One region of the Streptomyces sp. NPDC050528 genome, then DNA from elsewhere that is predicted to be linked to it. Evidence: riboswitches for the same ligand, from Rfam matches in the RefSeq annotation. Region 1 holds a riboswitch; the other holds the start of a gene.
The links. A riboswitch is a leader RNA that binds a small molecule or an ion and turns the genes downstream of it on or off. The one in region 1 is predicted to bind cobalamin.

Region 1 (7,459 bases):
AGCAGCGCGAGGATCTCGGCGATGTCGTCGCCCTGGGTGCGCATCGCCGACGTGCCCCACACCGTGAGGCCGACGGACTGGGGGAACTCGCCGTTGTCCTGGAGGTACCGCTGCACCAGGGAGTCGGCGAGTGCCTGCCCGACCTCCCAACTCAGCCTGGACGGGATGGCCTTGGGGTCGACCGAGTAGAAGTTTCGGCCGGTCGGCAGGACGTTGACCAGACCGCGGGTCGGGGAACCCGACGGACCCGCCGGGACGTAACCGCCGTTCAGGGCAAGGAGGATGTGGTCGATCTCATCGGTCGTGCGGGCGAGCCGGGGTACGACCTCGGCGCAGGCGAACTCCAACACCGCTACGGCGTCCGGGAGTTCGGTGCCGATGACGGCACGGACGAGCGCCGGGACCGCCGTGACCTCCCACTCCTGGGACTCCATGCCCTCCGCGAACCGGCGGCACAGCTGCTCCAGCAGATCGATCGCGTCAGCGGCGGAACGGGCGGGGCCGTCGACCAGCTCGGTCAGCTCCACCGGCACCTTCACGGGAGCGCCCGGCTCAGCCAGCAACTCCTTCTCGACCAGCCCGAAGTGCTCCGCCAGCGCGGCCCGCAGACCCGGCAGCGCGTTCGCCTGCCCGCCCCACACCTGCGAGGCGCGCAGCACGGCGAGCACGAGGTTCACCCGCGCCTCACCGACCGGGCCGCCGCCGAGGATGTGCAGCCCGTCGCGGATCTGCACGTCCTTGATCTCGCACAGATAGCCGTCGATGTGCATCACGAACTCGTCGAACGCCGCGTCGTCCGGCTGGTCGTCGACATGCAGGTCGTGGTGCAGCTCGGCCGCCTTCACCAGCGTCCAGATCTGCGCGCGCACGGCCGGTGCCTTCGTCGGGTCCAGATCGGACACGAGGGCGTACTCGTCGAGGAGTTGCTCCAGCTTGGCCAGGTCGCCGTACGTGTCGGCACGCGCCATCGGCGGCACCAGGTGGTCGACGACCGTGGCGTGACCGCGCCGCTTGGCCTGCGTCCCCTCTCCGGGGTCGTTGACGATGAACGGGTAGATCAGGGGGAGTTCACCCAGCACGGCGTCGGGCGCGCAGCCGCTGCTGAGCCCAAGTCCCTTGCCGGGCAGCCATTCCATGGTGCCGTGCTTGCCCATGTGGATGATCGCGTCGGCGCCGAAGCTGTTGTCCAGCCAGCGGTACGCGGCCATGTAGTGGTGCGACGGCGGCATGTCGGGGTCGTGGTAGATCGCGATCGGGTTCTCACCGAAGCCGCGCGGGGGTTGGATCATGACCACGACGTTTCCGAACTGGAGGGATGCCAGCACGATGTCGTCGCCGTCGACGTAAAGGTTGCCGGGCGGCTCACCCCACGCGTCCAACATGCCCTGCCTGAGCTCCGGTTCGAGCTTGTCGAACCACGCCTGGTAGTCGGCGAGCGGCACGCGCGCGGGCGCGGCGGCCAGTTGCTCCTCGGTGAGCCATTCGACGTCGTGGCCACCGGCGTTGATCAGCCGATGGATCAACTCGTCTCCGTTGTTCGGGTGTTCGTCGACCCCGTACCCGGCGTCCCGCAACGCGTCCAGCACCCGAATCGCCGAGGCGGGCGTGTCCAGGCCCACCGCGTTGCCGACACGCGAGTGCTTGGTCGGATAGGCGGTGAACACGACCGCGAGCTTCTTCTCGGCGTTCGGCTTGTGCTTCAACTGCGCGTGCCGTACGGCGATTCCGGCGACCCGCGCGGCCCGCTCGGGGTCGGCGACGTAGACCGGGACATCGTCCGGGCCCTGCTCCTTGAAGGAGAACGGGACCGTGATGAGGCGGCCGTCGAACTCCGGGATCGCGACCTGCATCGCCGCGTCCATGGGGGAGAGGGCGGCATCCGACTCGTCCCAGGCCGCCCTGGACGTCGTAAGGCAAAGTCCTTGCAGCACAGGGACGTTGAGGTCGGCGAGGGCGCCGATGTCCCAGGCCTCCTCGTCGCCGCCGGCCGAGGCCTGGGAGGCGTGGGTGCCGCCGGAGGCGAGGACGGTGGCGATGAGCGCGTCGGCCTTGCCGAGGATCTCGTACAGCCCGGAGTCGGCGCCGCGCAGTGAACCGCAGTACACGGCAAGGGCGTTGGCGCCCTTCGCCTCGATCTGCTCGCAGAGGGTGTCCACGAAGGCGGTGTTGCCGGAGAGGTGGTGCGCCCGGTAGAAGAGCACGCCGACCGTCGGGCGGCCCTCGACGAAGGCGCGCTCGCCGTGGACGCCGAACTCGGCCATCTTCTGCGGCTCTTCGAAACCCTCGCCGGTGAGCAGCACGGTGTCCGAGAGGAAGCGGGCGAGTTCGGTGAGGTTGTCCGGGCCGCCCTCGACGAGATAGCGCAGTGCCTCGGCGACGACACCGGCCGGTACCGACGACTCGGCCATCAACTCCGCGTCGGGGACGGTCTCTCCGCCCAGCAGCACGGTCGGGATGCCGGAGGCCTTGAGCGCGGCGAGCCCGTCCTCCCAGGCGCGCTTGCCGCCGAGCAGTCGTACGACGGCGATGTCCGAACCGGCGATCAGGGCGGGGAGTTCCTCCGCCGCGTCCACCCGGGACGGGTTGCCGATCCGGTACCCGGCGCCGGAGGCCCGGGCCGCCAGCAGATCCGTGTCGGCGGTCGACAACAACAACACTGTGCTCATGCGGGCGCTCCCGGTGGAATGAAAGGCAGTCCTTGTGGCGCGCCGGACTCGATGAGTCGCCAGAGCGCGTCCGTGTCCGCGTGCTGTTCGATGAGGTCGCCGAGCCGGTCGAGCTGCTCCTCGCGCAGCGCGGCGAACGAGGTGTCGGGCGCCGGTTCGAACCGGCGGCCCGCGGCGGCCGCCACCTCGCGCAGGAACGCCCGCCGGAACCCGTCCGACTCCAGCGAGCCGTGCCAGTGGGTGCCCCAGGTCTGACCGACCCGGCACCCGTCCAAGAAGGCTTCGCCGCCGGTCAGTTGGGCGACCCCGTGATGGATCTCGTACCCCTCGACCGGCTCGCCGAGGGCTTCGCCCACCGGCCGGGTGAGGGTCTTCTCGCGCGCGAACCGCACGCGCAGCGGCAGGACGCCGAGCCCGTCGACCGACCCCTGCCGGCTCTCGATCTCGTCGTCGATGTGCTCGCCGAGGATCTGGAAGCCGCCGCAGATCCCGAGGATCGGGCGTTGCTCGGCGGCCCGGCGGACGAGGGCGTCCCCAAGTCCCCGCTCCCGCAGCCACTCCAGCGCCTTCACCGTCCCCCGAGTCCCGGGGATCACGACGAGATCGGCGTCGGCCAACTCCTCCGGCCGGTCCACGAACCGCACCACGACGCCCGGTTCGGCGGCCAGCGCGTCCACGTCCGTGAAGTTCGACATGAGGGGGATCGCGCAGACGGCGACCCGCAGCACGTCCTCGCCGACCGGAGGCGCGGTGTTCGACTCGCGCACCGTCCCGCGCAGCGAGATCCGCAGCCCGTCCTCCTCGTCGATCCCGAGGCCGTGCCGGAACGGCAGCACGCCGTACGTCCGCCGCCCGGTGAGGCCGAGCAGCATCTCCAACCCCGGTTCCAGCAGCGACACATCGCCGCGGAACTTGTTGACGAGGAACCCGGCGACGAACGCCTGGTCCTCGGGGCTGAGCAGCGCGACGGTGCCGAAGAAGGAGGCGAAGACGCCCCCGCGATCGATGTCGCCGACGACGAGAACGGGCAGTTGGGCGTTGCGCGCGATGCCCATGTTCACGATGTCCGTCCGCCGAAGATTGATCTCGGCGGGACTGCCGGCCCCCTCACAGATCACCGCGTCATACGTGCCCCGCAACTCGGCGAGACAGTCCAACACCGTGCCGAGCAGCGCCTCTTGGCGCCCGCCGTGATAGCCGCGCGCACTCATCTCGCCAACTGGCTTGCCCATGAGGACCACTTGGCTGGTGCGGTCGCTGCCCGGCTTGAGGAGGACGGGGTTCATCAGCGCGGTCGGCTCGATGCGGCACGCCTGCGCCTGCATGGCCTGGGCCCGACCGATCTCGGCACCTTCGCGCGTCACGAACGAGTTCAGGGACATGTTCTGCGCCTTGAACGGCGCGACCTTCACCCCCTGCCGCACCAGCCACCGGCAGATCCCGGCGGTCACGACACTCTTGCCGGCGTCCGAGGTGGTCCCGGCCACCAACAACCCACCGCCGCTCATGACGTGCGTCCCTTCACGAGGAGCCGCCCGGCGACACTGACCCCGAGCGCGAGCAGACCGACGCGCCGGGACAGCCGTACGGCACGCGCGATGTCCGGTACGGCGACGGGGCGTCCGTCGCCGTTGAGCACGGGCCGGTGCTCGACCCGGCCGCCGTAGGAGAGCGTGCCGCCGAGGCGTACGCCGAGGGCGCCCGCGAAGGAGGCCTCCACGGGGCCCGCGTTGGGGCTCGGGTGTTTGCGGGCGTCGGTGCGCCAGGCGCGGGCGGCGCCGCGCGGGTCGCCGCCCGCCACGGTCGCAAGGGCGGCGGTGAGGCGGGCGCCCGGCCAGCCGGCGACGTCGTCGAGGCGGGCCGAAGCCCAGCCGTAGCGGCGGTACTTGGGCGACTTGTGGCCGACCATGGCGTCGAGGGTGTTCACGGCGCGGAAGCCGAGCAGGCCCGGGACGCCCGCGATGCCGCCCCAGACCAGGGCGCCGACGACCGCGTCGGAGGTGTTCTCGGCGACGGACTCGACCACGGCCCGGGCGATCCCGTCGGCGTCGAGGGACTGCGGGTCCCGTCCGCAGAGGTGGGGGAGCCGTGCCCGCGCACCGTCGATGTCCCCGGCCTCCAGCGCGCGCCCGATGACCCCGGCCTCGCGTGCGAGCGAGGTCCCGCCGACGACGGCCCAGGTGGCTGCGGCGGTGAGGGCGGCAGAGGCCGTACGAGACGGTCGTAGGGCCGAAGTGGCCGCGGTGGCGAGGGCGATGGTGCCACCGACGCACACGGCGGTGTGCAGGGCGCCCCAGCCCCGGTGGTCGCGCCACAGCACCTGTTCCACGGCACCGGCGGCACGGCCGAACGCGGCGACCGGGTGCCCGCGGCGGGGATCGCCGAGGAGGTGGTCGCCGAGGAGGCCGGCGGCGGCGCCGTACGCGAAGACGCGATCGGCACGCATCGGGTCAGCCGATCACTGAGTCGGACACGGGGATGGTGCGGGACCTCGAACGGCAGCCGAGCATGGCGATTTGTCCTCACTCAGGGTGTCCACGCCCTGGTTCGACGAGACCGGCGGTGAGAGTTCCTGGCTCCCGGGGGTGTCTACCCCGGTGACAGTGGCGGGACCGCGCCGGATTCGCACCGGCTTCCTCTCCTGCCGCCGTATATGGCTCCGGCAGTCCACCATGCTGTTGGAAGGGCCGTCAACTTGCTGTTGACCTGCGGGGACGGAGTGTGCTGATGCCCACACGCGAGGGGCCGGAGGGGGCACGCGGACGTGGGGGGGGGGGGGGGGGGGGGGGGGGGCCCCCCCCCCCCCCCCCCCCCCCACGTCGAGTTCACCTGGCGGCCGGTCAGGCCACGATCAGATAGATCCCGTACGCCACCGCCGCCGCGCAGGCCGCGAAGCAGGCGTACGCGCCGGTCAGGGCGAGAGGCGCGGAGTCGCCCTGGGCGGTGGCGCGTTCGCGGCGGGAGAGGCCGACGATGCCGAGGGTGAAGACCGCCACGAGGGAGACGGTGGCCACGAGGCTGACGCCGAAGACGGAGCCGAGGGCTGCCCAGTCGATGTGCATGCTGATTCGTTCCTTCGTGTCCGGGGCGCGGGCTCAGACGGCGGCGGCCGGCGGTGTCGCCGGGTCGGACTTCGCGAGGGTGGGCGGGGAGGGGATCGTCGCCGACAGGCCCTCGGAGAGGGCGACCGACGGGGGCGGCGGGGTGACGGCGGCGATCGCGGTGGTGACCACGCCGGCCGGTTCGTCGATCTCGTTGACGTTCGAGGCGTCGACGACCTGGCGGCGGGAGAGCAGCCAGATGCCGGTGCTGGAGGCGACCAGGAAGACGGCCACCAGGGCGGTGCCCCAGTCGCCGAGGTCGGTCACGGACTCGGCGAGCGCGCCGACCAGTGCGGCGGCCGGCAGCGTGAGCCCCCAGGCGACGAACATCCGGGTCGCGGTCGACCAGCGGACGACCCCGCCCTTGCGGCCGAGGCCCGCACCCATCACCGAACCGGAGACGGCGTGCGTGGTGGAGAGGGAGAAGCCGATGTGCGAGGAGGCCAGGATGACCGCGGCGGCGCTGGTCTGGGCGGCGAAGCCCTGCTGCGGCTGGAGGTCGGTCAGGCCCTTGCCCATCGTGCGGATGATGCGCCAGCCGCCGATGTACGTGCCCATCGCGATCGCCAGACCGGCGGAGAGGATGACCCAGGTGGGCGGGTCCGAGTCGGGGGCGATGGAGCCGCCGGCGACCAGGGCCAGGGTGATGATGCCCATCGTCTTCTGCGCGTCGTTCGTGCCGTGGGCCAGCGAGACCAGGCCGGCGGAGGCGATCTGGCCGACGCGGAAGCCCTTGTCGGCGGCCTTGCCGCCCGCGTTGCGGCTCAGGGCGTAGGAGAAGCGGGTGGCGAGCATCGCCGCGACGCCCGCGACGACCGGGGCGGCGAGCGCCGGCAGCAGCACCTTGGTGACCAGGACGTCACCGTGGACCGCGCCGGTGCCGGCCGAGGCGATGGTCGCGCCGATCAGGCCGCCCATCAGGGCGTGCGAGGAACTGGACGGCAGGCCGACGAGCCAGGTCACCAGGTTCCAGAGGATCGCGCCGACCAGGGCGGCGAAGATGACCTCGGGCCGGATGCCGCTCTCGTCGACGAGCCCCTTGGAGATCGTGTTGGCGACCTCCACGGAGAGAAAAGCGCCCACCAGGTTGAGGGTGGCCGACATGGCCACCGCGACCTTGGGCTTGAGCGCACCGGTCGAGATGGTGGTGGCCATCGCGTTGGCGGTGTCGTGGAAACCGTTCGTAAAATCGAACGCGAGTGCGGTAACGACCACAATCGCGAGGATCAGCGAGAAGTTTTCCATTTACCCAGGCAATCGTTCGAGGTCATCGGCGCGTTGACCGTAGGCAATCTGAATGAACGGAAGATGAACTAGGGGGGTATCCGTGGTGGCCGAATTGCCTGGTGAGTGCCTGGTGGGTGTCTGGCGGACGCCCGGTGGGTGTCTGGTGAGCGCCCGGGGGCGCCTGGGGGATGTGTCGTGGGTCGTCGCGCGGGTCGTCTAGTAGCCCCGGGCGAACTTCCGCAGTTGGCTCACCGTCCCGTTGAAGAGATTCTGGTCACCCGGCAGGCTCCCGCTGTTGTCGTACTGCCAGAAGGTCCAGTACGACCATCCGGCGGGCAGTGAGCCCGCGTCCGCCGACTCGTGGCGGGCGATCCAGAGGGCGTGTGTCGAGGCGAGGGCCGCGCTGTTGCCCGTGCAGGTCTTCCACCACAGGGCGGTCGTGTAGATCACCGGGCGGCGGCCGGT
Region 2 (7,459 bases), on a different contig from region 1:
GGACGTTGCCGGGTACTCGGCGCCGTAGGCCTCGTCACCGGAGGAGACGGTGATCGCGACGCCCGGGTGCTTGAAGTACGAGGTGTCCTCGCTGGTCTGCGAGGAGGACTCGGAGCCGCCCCAGCTGTTGGAGACGAACTTCGCGCCCAGGGCGACGGCCTCGTTCTCGGCGGTGCCGAGGTTGGCGTCGGTGGCCGAAGTGGCCTCCACCAGAATGATGTTGCAGTTCGGGCAGACCGCGCTGACCATGTCGATGTCGAGCGCTTCCTCGCCCGCCCAGCCGGTGTCGTTCGTCGGCAGGGAGGTGGTGGAACCGGTCTGGCTGACCTGCTTGAAGCAGCCGCTGGCCACCGTGCAGGCCGACAGGCCGAAGTTGGAGCGGTAAGTGGCCAGGTCCGAGGCCGCGTTGGGGTCGTTGTACGCGTCCACCACGGCGACCGTCATGCCGGAACCGCCGGTCGAGGGCAGCGCGTACGCGCTGTGCAGGTTGGCCGGGCTGAGCCCGGACACCGCGGCGGCCGCGTCCGCGTGCACGGCGGAGGCCAGTTGCTGCTTGATGTCGGTGCGCCGCTGGGCGAAGCAGGCCGCCGAACCGGGGGCCGCGGTCGCGCACAGGTGCTCGGTCGGCACCTTCTGCCCGGCCTTGCCGGTCGAGTGGACGGCCTGGGCCGCGGGGGCGGTCAGGGCCTTGGAGTTCTGGGTGACCTTGGAGGCCTGAGCGGACTGGACGGCCGCGTGGGGGGCGGGCTGCGCGTCGGCGGGGGAGGCCGCCACGAGCCCGAAGACGCTGAGGGTGAGGGCGGGGATGGCGGCGGTCAGCAGTCTTCGCAGACTCCGTCGGGGCTTTTCACGCATGGGGTACTGCCTCCGTCTTGGAGTGGGGTTCCTCGGCGTGGTGGCAGGCCTGTGACGCGCGTAGCGGCGGCGGTCGACATCGTCATGGGCATGACACTTTGAGCGTCCTGTGGGGCCACTGATGAATGACATGAACAGGACGGGCAGAACGTAGCCGGGGCGACGAGACCGCGAACAGACGCGCCCCATGAACTTTGCCGCTCCATAGAAACTCCATGGACGGCCCATGGAAGCTCCATGGGCCGTCCGCGAAGTAAGAGGCAGATAAAGGGGACTGGTGGTCCTCTAGGGGGTCTAGAAGTCCTCGTCGAGGTCGACCGTGCCCTCCACGGCCACCTGGTACGCCGACGGGCGGCGCTCGAAGAAGTTGGTCAGCTCCTGCACACCCTGCAACTCCATGAAGGAGAAGGGGTTTTCGGAGCCGTAGACCGGCGCGAACCCGAGCCGCTGCAGCCGCTGGTCCGCGACGCACTCCAGGTACTGGCGCATCGAGTCGGTGTTCATCCCCGGCAGACCCTCACCGCACAGGTCGCGCCCGAACTGCAGCTCCGCCTCGACGGCTTCGCGCAGCATGTCGGTCACCTCCTGCTGGAGCTGGTCGTCGAAGAGTTCCGGCTCCTCCTTGCGCACGGTGTCGACCACCTCGAAGGCGAAGCTCATGTGCATGGTCTCGTCGCGGAACACCCAGTTGGTGCCGGTGGCCAGACCGTGCAGCAGACCCCGGCTGCGGAACCAGTAGACGTACGCGAACGCGCCGTAGAAGAACAGCCCCTCGATGCACGCGGCGAAGCAGATCAGGTTGAGGAGGAAGCGGCGGCGGTCGGCCTGGGTCTGGAGGCTCTCCAGCTTCTCGACCTCGTTGATCCACTTGAAGCAGAACTCGGCCTTCTCGCGGATGGAGGGGATGTTCTCCACCGCGTCGAAGGCGGCCGCCCTGTCCTCCGGGTCGGGGAGGTAGGTGTCGAGCAGCGTCAAGTAGAACTGGACGTGCACCGCCTCCTCGAAGAGCTGACGGCTCAAGTAGAGCCGCGCCTCGGGGGAGTTGATGTGCTTGTACAGGGTCAGCACGAGGTTGTTCGCCACGATCGAGTCACCCGTCGCGAAGAACGCGACCAGCCGGCCGATCATGTGCTGCTCACCTGGGGTCAGCTTCGCGAGGTCGGCGACGTCCGAGTGGAGGTCGACCTCCTCGACGGTCCAGGTGTTCTTGATCGCGTCCCGGTAGCGCTCGTAGAAGTCCGGGTAGCGCATGGGGCGGAGGGTCAGCTCGAAGCCCGGGTCGAGAAGGTTCTTGGCTTCGGTCGTCATTACTGGCAGGCCTCGCAGGACTCGGGGTTCTCAAGGGAGCAGGCGACCGCGTCTTCGTCGGGGGTCAACTGCTGTACCGGGATGGGGGTTTGGGCCTGGGCCTGGGCCGCGCGGGCGATCCTCGTCGCCGGGCGGGAGCGCAGGTAGTACGTCGTCTTCAGGCCCTGCTTCCAGGCGTACGCGTACATCGAGGAGAGCTTGCCGATCGTCGGCGTCTCCAGGAACAGGTTCAGGGACTGGGACTGGTCCAGGAACGGGGTGCGGGCGGCGGCCATGTCGATCAGGCCGCGCTGCGGGATCTCCCAGGCCGTGCGGTACAGGGCGCGCACGTCCTCCGGGATCCAACTGAACGCCTGCACCGAGCCGTTGGCCTCGCGCAGCGCCTCCCGGGTGCGGGCGTCCCACACGCCGAGCTGCTTCAACTCGTCGACCAGGTAGGAGTTGACCTGGAGGAACTCGCCGGAGAGGGTCTCGCGCTTGAAGAGGTTCGAGACCTGCGGCTCGATGCACTCGTAGACGCCGGCGATGGACGCGATGGTGGCCGTGGGGGCGATCGCCAGCAACAGGCTGTTGCGCATGCCGGTTTGGGCGATACGTTCCCGCAGGGCCGACCAGCGCTCGGGCCAGGTCAGTTCCACGTCGTAGTGGTCGGGGTGCAGGATGCCCCGGGCGGTGCGGGTCTTCTCCCAGGCCGGTAGCGGGCCGTTGCGCTCGGCGAGGTCGGCCGACGCCTCGTACGCGGCGAGCATGATGCGCTCGGCGATCCGGGTCGAAAGCGCCTGCGCCTGCGGGGAGTCGAACGGGACGCGGAGTTTGAAGAAGACGTCCTGGAGGCCCATCGCGCCCAGGCCGACCGGGCGCCAGCGGGCGTTGGAACGGCCCGCCTGCTCGGTCGGGTAGAAGTTGATGTCCACGACACGGTCGAGGAAGGTGACCGCCGTGCGGACCGTCTCGTCCAGGCGCTCCCAGTCCAGCTCACCATCGGCGACGAACGCGCCCAGGTTCACCGAACCCAGGTTGCAGACCGCCGTCTCGCCGTCGTCCGTGACCTCCAGGATCTCCGTGCAGAGGTTGGAGGAGTGGACCGTGTGGCCCGGCTCGGCGGTCTGGTTGGCGGTGCGGTTGGCCGCGTCCTTGAAGGTCATCCAGCCGTTGCCGGTCTGTGCGAGGGTGCGCATCATGCGGCCGTAGAGATCACGGGCCGGGATGGTCTTCTTCGCCAGCCCCGCGGCTTCCGCCTTGCGGTACGCGGCGTCGAACTCGTCGCCCCACAGGTCGACCAGCTCGGGCACGTCGGCGGGGGAGAACAGCGACCACTCGCCGTCGGCGTTCACCCGGCGCATGAACTCGTCCGGGATCCAGTGCGCGAGGTTCAGGTTGTGCGTACGGCGGGCGTCCTCACCGGTGTTGTCGCGCAGCTCCAGGAACTCCTCGATGTCGGAGTGCCAGGTCTCCAGGTACACCGCGGCGGCACCCTTGCGCCGGCCGCCCTGGTTCACCGCCGCCACCGAGGCGTCCAGCGTCTTCAGGAACGGGACGATGCCGTTCGAGTGCCCGTTCGTGCCGCGGATCAGCGAACCCCGGCTGCGGATGCGGGAGTACGACAGTCCGATGCCACCGGCGTGCTTCGAGAGGCGGGCGACCTGGTGGTAGCGGTCGTAGATGGAGTCCAGCTCGTCCAGCGGGGAGTCGAGGAGGTAGCAGGACGACATCTGGGGGTGCCGGGTGCCGGAGTTGAAGAGCGTGGGGGAGGACGGGAGGTAGTCCAGGCGGCTCATCAGGCGGTAGAGCGCGGCGACTTCGTCCAGGGCGCGGGTCGAGTCGTCCTCGGCCAGGCCGCTCGCCACGCGCAGCATGAAGTGCTGGGGGGTCTCGATGACCTTGCGGGTGATCGGGTGCCGGAGCAGGTAACGGCTGTACAGGGTGCGCAGGCCGAAGTAGCCGAAGCGGTCGTCGGCGCCCTCGTCGAAGGAGGCGGCGATCAGCGCGTCCAGGTGCGCCGCGTGCAGCGTCGCGAACTCGGCGGTGCGGTCCGCGATGAGGCCCTCGCGGTGGCCCACGGCGACGGACTCGGTGAACGTCGTGACGCCCTGGGAGGCGGCCTCGGCGGCGATGCTGACCGTCAGCAGCCGGGCGGCGAGGCGGGAGTAGACCGGGTCCTCGGAGATGAGGCCGGCGGCCGCCTCCGTGGCCAGCTCGCGCAGTTCCGCCACGTCCGCGTGCGCGGACCGGCCGCGCAACGTGGCGGCGGCGACCCGGCCGGGGTCGGCGTCGGGGAGGTCGGCGGTCAGCTCGGTCAGGGTCCGCAGGATCGCGGTACCGGGACCGTCGGCTCCGGGAACGGCCGTTCCGGGAACGTCGGTTCCGGCCACGATCGTGTCGGTTGCCCGGTTCGCTGATGCCGGCTCTGCTGGCGCGATGGTCACGGTGGGGCTCTCCCTCGCTCGGCACGGGGCCTCGCCGAGGGCAGGCGGCAGTACACGAGCGCACGGGGCGTCGCGTCCACCGGCCCACTCCACGAGGCCCGGACGTCATGCGCCCTGGCCGGGTGGCCGGACGCGAGCTGTCGGCAGGTCCTCGGACTGACCATGCGTGCATATGCACGTAAGTACACCGTTGCGGGACAGTTCCGGATTCGCACCGGATTCCCCTGCGGCGACAGCGAGCACGAGCATACATCTTGTGCTCGCCTGTCACGTCACCACCAGATGTTGTGTCGCGCCTGTTTCAGAGCGTCAACTCATAGGTGAGGAGAGTGATGTCGTCGAGCTCCGGCAGGGGAGTCCAGTCGCGGTCGGGGGTGCGGGTGAAACCCAGGCGTTCGTAGATGCGGTGGGCCGCGTGCATGGTGCGTTGGGTCGACAGGACTACGGCCGTGCAGCCTTCCGTCGCTCGGGCGCGGTCGACGCAGGCGCGGACGAGGGCCTCGCCGGCGCCCTTGCCGCGGGCGTCGCGGGCGATCGCCAGCATCCGGATCTCGGCCTCTCCGGGTTGCGCGATGTCGGCCATCGGGCCGCCGGACGGGACGAAGGTCACTCCGCCGAGGAGGCGGTCGCCGTTCAGGGCGACCAGTACGTCGGCTGCGGCTGCCCGTTTTGCTACGGCTCTCAACTCACCGAGGTATTCGTCGCTTTCGCCGAAGTCGAGGAGGCCGTCCTGTAGGTAGGCCTGTGCGGTGATCTCGCCGAGGGGTTCGTATTCGGTGGGTTCTGCTTGCCGGATGAGGATGTCCATGCGGGTGAGTGTGCACGAAGAGCGGGCCGCCGAGGGGGGTGCTCTCGGTGGCCCGCTGCGGGTTCGTTGTGGCTGGTCGCGCAGTTCCCCGCGCCCCTAGGGTGACTTAGTGGCCGGCGATTACAGGGAGCTCCTCCTTCACTCCCGGGTCGCCCGCGTCCGCCGTGTAGTCGGCCGGGTTTGTCTCGTCGGTGCCCTCCGGGGCCTTGAACGCCCTCAGGGCGAACGTCAGGACCACCGTCACCACCACGTTCATCACGAACGCCGTCAGGCCGATGTAGCCGATCTCGCCGATGCCCGGGATCTCCTTGGAGGAGCCGCCGAAGTGGTCCTGGGTCGGGGAGGCCACGCCGTAGGCCGCGAGGGTGCCGTAGATCATGCCGACTGCCCAGCCGGTGAGGAGGGCCCAGCGGTGGGGCCAGCGGGTGAAGAGGCCGCCTACCAGGGACGGGAAGGTCTGGAGGATCCAGATGCCGCCCAGGAGCTGGAAGTTGATGGCGACCGTCTTGTCCATCGTGAGGACGAAGGCGAGGGCGCCCACTTTCACCAGGAGGGAGACGATCTTGGAGACCTTTGTCTCCTGGGCCGGGGTTGCGTCGGGCTTGATGAAGTCCTTGTAGATGTTGCGGGTGAAGAGGTTCGCCGCCGCGATGGACATGATCGCCGCGGGCACCAGCGCTCCGATGCCGATCGCCGCGAACGCCACGCCCGCGAACCAGTCCGGGAACATGTTCTCGAAGAGCTGCGGGATCGCCAACTGGCCGTTGGTGACCTTGACTCCGGCCGCGATCGCCATGAAGCCGAGCAGCGCGAGCAGGCCCAGCATCAGTGAATACAGGGGCAGGATCGTGGTGTTGCGGCGGATCACGTTGCGGCTCTTGGAGGAGAGCGTCGCCGTGATCGAGTGCGGGTACATGAACAGGGCGAGTGCCGAGCCCAACGCCAGGGTGGCGTACGTCCATTGGCCCGCCGGTGCGGGGACCAGTCCGCCCGCCCCGGCCGCCTTGAACTTGGCGCCCGCCGCGCTGAAGATGTCGTCGAACCCGCCGAGCTTGATCGGGATGTAGATGATCGCCACCGCGATGACGATGTAGATCAGGCCGTCCTTCACGAACGCGATCAGCGCGGGTGCGCGCAGGCCCGAGGAGTAGGTGTACGCCGCCAGCACCGCGAACGCGATCAGCAGGGGCAGGTCCTTCACGAACCAGTTGGAGTTCGCGCTGCCGCCCACGCCCATGACGTCCAACACGGCCTGGATGCCGACCAGTTGGAGCGCGATGTACGGCATCGTCGCGAGGATGCCGGTGATCGCCACCGCCAGCGACAGCCCCTTGGAGCCGAAGCGGCCGCGCACGAAGTCCGAGGTCGTCACGTATCCGTGCTTGTGCGACACCGACCAGAGGCGGGGGAGGAAGGTGAAGATCAACGGGTAGACGAGGATCGTGTACGGCACCGCGAAGAAGCCGGCCGCGCCCGCCGCGTAGACCGCCGCCGGGACCGCCACGAACGTATACGCGGTGTAGAGGTCGCCGCCGAGCAGGAACCAGGTGACCCAGGTGCCGAACGACCGTCCGCCCAGGCCCCATTCGTCGAGGCTCTGCTCGTTGTCGGCCCGGCGCCAGCGTGCGGCCAGGAAGCCCAGGGCCGTGACGGCCAGGAAGAAGAAGATGAAGACGCCGAGGGCGACGCCGTTCACGCCGTCGTTCACCGGTTGCCTCCGTGGCGGGTGCGCTGGTCACGCTGCCAGAGCTTGTAGGCGGTCATCGTCAGCGCCGTCGAGATCAGCACCCAGAGCATCTGGTACCAGTAGAAGAACGGGACGCCGATGAACGTGGGGTCGATCTTGGTGTAGGAGCCGACCCAGAGCAGCGCCACGAAGGGCGCGAACAGGCAGACGGCGATGACCACGCGGACCGGTGTCACGACCGGTGCGGCTGCGGGCGGTGCCACTTCGGGCGGTACTTCCGGCACATCTGACATATCGCGGCTCCGTCACCTTTGATGATCCCCTGTGTAATGCGGAGGCAATCTAGGTCACGGCGTCGCGCGAGCGGAAGACCTC

Region 2: it holds a riboswitch for cobalamin, as region 1 does, so the genes downstream of both, ACIBK4_RS03615 (ribonucleoside-diphosphate reductase subunit alpha) here and ACIBK4_RS07660 (cobalamin biosynthesis protein) in region 1, are expected to answer to the same signal.

Annotation. Positions count from the first base shown of each region.
Region 1 covers NZ_JBITHH010000002.1:65,954-73,412, reverse strand. Annotated here, with positions in the region: gene cobN (cobaltochelatase subunit CobN) at 1-2,666, opposite strand, end outside; gene ACIBK4_RS07665 (cobyric acid synthase) at 2,663-4,174, opposite strand; gene ACIBK4_RS07660 (cobalamin biosynthesis protein) at 4,171-5,112, opposite strand; cobalamin riboswitch at 5,212-5,354, opposite strand; gene ACIBK4_RS07655 (hypothetical protein) at 5,507-5,728, opposite strand; gene ACIBK4_RS07650 (anion permease) at 5,762-7,012, opposite strand; gene ACIBK4_RS07645 (lysozyme) at 7,211-7,459, opposite strand, start outside.
Region 2 covers NZ_JBITHH010000001.1:786,345-793,803, reverse strand. Annotated here, with positions in the region: gene ACIBK4_RS03625 (putative Ig domain-containing protein) at 1-855, opposite strand, end outside; gene ACIBK4_RS03620 (ribonucleotide-diphosphate reductase subunit beta) at 1,150-2,163, opposite strand; gene ACIBK4_RS03615 (ribonucleoside-diphosphate reductase subunit alpha) at 2,163-4,589, opposite strand; cobalamin riboswitch at 4,714-4,855, opposite strand; gene ACIBK4_RS03610 (GNAT family N-acetyltransferase) at 4,891-5,397, opposite strand; gene mctP (monocarboxylate uptake permease MctP) at 5,504-7,105, opposite strand; gene ACIBK4_RS03600 (DUF3311 domain-containing protein) at 7,102-7,377, opposite strand.